Regions from separate parts of the Arthrobacter sp. 05T444 genome, predicted to be linked through region 2. Evidence: predicted binding sites of a transcription regulator. Region 2 holds the regulator's gene; the other holds the start of a gene.
The links. Region 2 encodes HrcA, which represses chaperone genes, less so after heat shock. Its sites were predicted from a motif close to TTNGCACTCGNNNNNNNCGAGTGCNAA; they were not measured.
Positions count from the first base shown of each region.

Region 1: AC1DD3_RS00180 (FmdB family zinc ribbon protein) is a predicted target of HrcA. The motif match lies at 1,218-1,244, and genes of this name have one in related genera.

Region 1 is NZ_JBFTKK010000001.1:41,478-43,923, reverse strand. Features, by position in the region: gene galU (UTP--glucose-1-phosphate uridylyltransferase GalU) at 1-492, opposite strand, end outside; gene AC1DD3_RS00185 (5-formyltetrahydrofolate cyclo-ligase) at 581-1,192, shown strand; gene AC1DD3_RS00180 (FmdB family zinc ribbon protein) at 1,342-1,608, shown strand; gene cpaB (Flp pilus assembly protein CpaB) at 1,799-2,446, shown strand, end outside.
Region 2 is NZ_JBFTKK010000006.1:20,993-23,438, forward strand. Features, by position in the region: gene dnaJ (molecular chaperone DnaJ) at 1-1,044, opposite strand, end outside; gene hrcA (heat-inducible transcriptional repressor HrcA) at 1,103-2,116, opposite strand; gene AC1DD3_RS07540 (DUF3097 domain-containing protein) at 2,329-2,446, shown strand, end outside.

The sequences.
Region 1 (2,446 bases), on a different contig from region 2:
GATCAGGGCGACGACGGAGCCGCCGGTCTTGGCCTGAACCTCGATCATGGTGCTGAGCAGCTCGTCCCGTGCATCGATGAGGTCATCCCCAAGAAGGACCGCGAACGGCTCGTAGCCGACGTGCTGCTTTGCACGCAGTACGGCGTGGCCAAGGCCCATGGGGTCGCCCTGGCGGACGTAGTGGATGTCGCCGAGGTTGCTGGCCGCCTGGATGGATTCGAGCTTGGTGGTGTCGCCCTTGGCTTCCAGCATTGACTCCAGCGAGGGAACCCTGTCGAAGTGGTCTTCCAGGGCGCGCTTGTTCCGGCCGGTGATCATGAGGATGTCATTGAGGCCCACCTTGACGGCCTCTTCGACGACGTACTGGATGGCGGGCTTGTCCACCACCGGCAGCATCTCCTTGGGCATGGCCTTGGTGGCAGGCAGGAACCTGGTGCCGAGTCCCGCAGCGGGGATGACGGCCTTGCGGACTGAAGGCTTAGTGGAAGTCACTGGACTAATGTATCGGAGGGAACATTCATACGGTAAATGCTTCCGGCAGTGGCCCGGTGGGATTCCGCGCGACAAGGAATGAGGCACCATGTCACCAGAGACCCCGCCATCAAAGGATGAGATCCGCTCCCGGCACCGGAAGATCCGGGTGGGAATGCAGCCCGGCGTCCTGTCCGCCGCGGGAGCCGGAATCGCCGTTCATGGGCTGTCCTGGGCGGACAGCATCGCAGCCGGCAGACCGGCGACATTCACTGCCTACCTGGGCGTGGCCTTCGAGCCGCCTACGCTCCCGCTCATAACGGCGCTCTTCCAGGCTGGCTACAAGGTGCTGCTGCCAGTCTGCGAACCTGACCGTGCTCTCAGCTGGGTCCTCTGGAATCCTGCCACCGAATTTGTCCGCAGCAGGTACGCCCCCATCGAGGAACCGGCAGGGGAACGGCACGGGCTGGAGGCCGTCGGTGATGTGGCAGGGATGTTCCTGCCTGCCACGGCCGTGGACGGAAGCGGCAACAGGATCGGTCAGGGCGGCGGATACTACGACAAGTTCCTGGCAGCCATGGACGCAACCGGCGTGCACGCACCAAGGGCCGCGGTCATCTATGATTCCGAGCTCCTGCCCGCCTCGAGCATTCCTGTTGAAAGCTTTGACCGCCCCGTCGACGCGGTGCTCACACCCTCCGGTGTGGTCCAACTGACATGATGGTTACCGCAGCAAGGTGATAGAATTGGCACTCAGGCCCTGCGACTGCTAATGGAGCCATTTCCGGCACGGAATTCCGTCCAGTATCTTCCCGGAGATGGCGACTTGGCGGCACTGGACCTGTCGTTTGTCCAAGAGGAGGATCTACAGTGCCCACGTATGCCTATGCCTGCAAGGATTGCAGCCATGCCTTTGACATCGTGCAGTCATTCACCGACAGCACTCTGACGTCCTGCCCCGAATGCCAGGGGACCCTGCGCAAGAAGTTCAACAGCGTCGGCGTCGTCTTCAAGGGCTCCGGTTTTTACCGGACGGACTCGCGCGACGCCAAGGGCAGCACGGTCTCACCGTCGCCCGCCACGTCATCGCCGGCGGCCGCCGCTCCCTCGAGCGCGCCTGCCGCTGCCGCCAGCTGAGCTGACCGCGTACTTCGTAGCGCCCAGTTTTTTGCAGAACGCAGTCTTGTGCAAGACGCAGTTTTGAGTAAAGCGCAATTTCCCGCGTAGGGGCTTGCCTGCCTGTGGACGTTTTCCACCACATTTACGTTTTCCACATAGAGCGGCAGTCACCTGTTGCTGACGAGCGGCGGCTCCGTAGCGTGGCAGCATGCCAGCCATCGGATTGTTTCCCCTCAGGGCCTCCCGTCCCGCCGCCCGCAGCAACCAGCGCAATGCCGTGCCCCGGACCGGGCGGTCCGGGACCGGCCGCCTGACAGCCTGGCTGAACCGCAACCGCCGCCTGGCTGTGGCGCTACTGCTCTGTGGGGCGGCCGGAATCGCCGTCCACCAGCTGACCCCGGCCCCCGCACACACAGTCTCGGCTCTCGCCGCCGCACGGGACCTGCCGGCCGGGGCTACGCTTGGCAGCACAGACCTGGCCGCCATCAATGTTCTGCCCTCCATGCTCTCCGCTGGAACATTTACGGAAGCAACGGGACTGAATGGCAAGCAACTGGCCGCACCGCTCCGGATGGGGCAACTCTTCACAGACGCCCAGCTGGTGGGGCCCGGCCTGCTTACCGGCGCTCCACCCGGCTCAGCCGCCGTGCCGCTGCGGATGGCGGACCCCTCGTCAATCCGGCTCGTCTCCCCCGGCCAGCTCGTCAACGTCGTACTCACCAGCGGCAGTGGTTATGAGCAGAAGGCGGCTTCCAAAGTTCTCGCCACGGCGGTGCCCGTACTGTGGACGTCGGCCGAGGAGGGCCAGGACGGCCAGTGGCTCAGCTCCGGGGACTCCGACGGTTTGATGGTGGTG
Region 2 (2,446 bases):
GAGCTTGGCCAGCTGACGCATCAGGTCTTCCTGGGCCGGATCGAGCTTGGATGGCGTCTCGACCTGCAGGTGCACCTTGAGGTCGCCGCGGCCGTAGCCCCGGAGGTGCGTGACCCCGAGGCCGCGGAGGGTGATGATCTCGCCGGACTGGGTACCCGCCTTGACGTCGATTTCCTGCTTTCCGTCGAAGGTGTCCAGGCTCATCTCTGTGCCCAGGGCCGCAGCCGTCATGGGGATGTTGAACGTGGCGTGGAGGTCGTCGCCGTCGCGGACGTAGGTGGGGTCGTTGTTGACCCGGATTTCCACGTAGAGGTCGCCGGAAGGACCGCCGGCCGGGCCGGCTTCGCCCTGCCCGGAAAGCTGGATGCGCGTGCCGGTGGCGACGCCCGCAGGAACCTTGATGGTCAGCGACCGGCGGCTGCGGATGCGGCCCTGGCCGTTGCACTCGTTGCAAGGGTCCTTGATGACGGTGCCAAAGCCTTCGCAGGAACCACAGGGGGCCGTCGTCATGACCTGGCCGAGGATGGAGCGCACTGCGCGCTGGACCTGGCCGCTGCCGCCGCAGATGTCGCAGCGTTCAGGGTGTGTGCCTTCGCGGCAGCAGGAACCCTCGCAGGTGGGGCAGGTGACGGCAGTGTCGACTTCCAGCTTCTTGTTGGCGCCGAAGACTGCGTCACGCAGGTCGATCCGAACGCTGATGAGGGCGTCCTGTCCCCTGCGCACCCGGGAAGCCGGGCCCGAGGTTCCGCCGGCTCCGAAGAAGGTGTCGAATATATCCTGGAACGCGAAGCCCTGGCCGGCGTAATTGCCGCCGCCGAAGCCGTTGTCCGTGCCATTCTCGTTGCCCGTGGTGTCATAGACCCTGCGCTTCTGCGGGTCGGACAGCACTTCGTAGGCGTGGGTGACGGCCTTGAACCGTTCCGAGGCGTCCTCCCCCGGGTTGACGTCCGGGTGCAGGGTGCGGGCCAGCTTGCGGTAGGCCTTTTTGATCTCTTCTCCGGTGGCTTCCGGGGAGACTCCAAGAACGTCGTAGTGGCTGCTCAAAGTTCGTATCTCTTCCTGGTTGTGTTGCCTGGGGTGCGGGGTTCACTGGGCCGTGGGGTCACGGTCCGAGAATCCTCGAAAGGTAGCGGGCCACCGCACGGACGGCGGCCATGGTGGTGGGATAGTCCATCCGGGTGGGCCCAAGGATGCCGATCTTCGCGGTGGCGTCCGGTCCGTAGCCGGTGGCAACCACCGACGCCTCCGCGAGTCCGTCGTAAGGGTTCTCCCTGCCGATGCTCACGGCCACTCCGCGGGGGTCCTGCGCCATGTCGCTGAGGAGGCGCAGCATGACCACCTGCTCCTCGAGGGCCTCGAGAACGGGTCCGATGCTGAGCGGGAAGTCCACGTTGGACCTGGCCAGGTTCGCGGTGCCGGCCATGACCATCCGGTCTTCCCTGCTGCTGTGCGCGAGCCCTTCCAGGGCCTTGCTCAGGGCGACGGCGGCCGGACGCTCCGCCGGAGCGCAGCCCGCCACGACAGCGGCGAGGTGGTGCGGCAGCATGGTCAGTGCTGTGCCTGCGACGCCCGTGAGGAACCGGGTCCGCAGCGCGGTCAGCGTGTCGTCGCCGAGTTCCTGGCCGACGTCGATGACCCGCTGCTCGACCTTCCCGGAGTCGGCGATCAGCACGATGAGGACCTTCCGGGGGGCGAGCTGCACAAATTCAATGTGCCGCACCACGGCGCGGCTCAGGTGCGGGTACTGCACGACGGCGACCTGGTTGGTCAGTTGCGCGAGGAGCCTTACCGTCCGGTCCAGGACGTCGTCGAGGTCGTCGGCCCCCTCCAGCAGTGACTGGATGGCCCGGCGCTCGGCCTGAGACAGAGGTTTGACGGCCGAAATCTGGTCCACGAAGAGCCGGTAGCCCTTGTCGGTGGGAATCCTGCCGGCGCTGGTGTGCGGAGCGGTGATGAGCCCCTCGTCTTCGAGCGCCGCCATGTCATTGCGGATGGTGGCGCTTGAGACCCCAAGATGGTGGCGCTCGACGAGGGCTTTCGATCCCACGGGCTCCCGGGAATGGACATAGTCCTCGACAATGGCGCGCAGCACCTCGAGCTTGCGTGGCTCGCTCACAGTCCACCTCCGATCGACCGTTACTGGGCAGGGGCAGGGGGCGCCCGACAAACCCATCGTTAGCACTCGACATGCCTAAGTGCTAACAAGTCTAATATGAGACCGCCCGTTGTTAGCATTGGTACCGCTCCGGGCGAAATTCCGGGCAGATTCCGCCGGAGGCCGGTTCCAGGCCCGTGGCGGCAACTTCCTAGTGCAAAGCGGTGTGAACTATGCATTACCAGACCTGGGGCCCGCAGGACATTGCAGCGCCCGCCAAGAACGATTTGCCGGAGGTCCCGGTCGAGCGCGGAATGGTGCTGGAAGACGTCCAGTCCGGCTGGGTCGGGG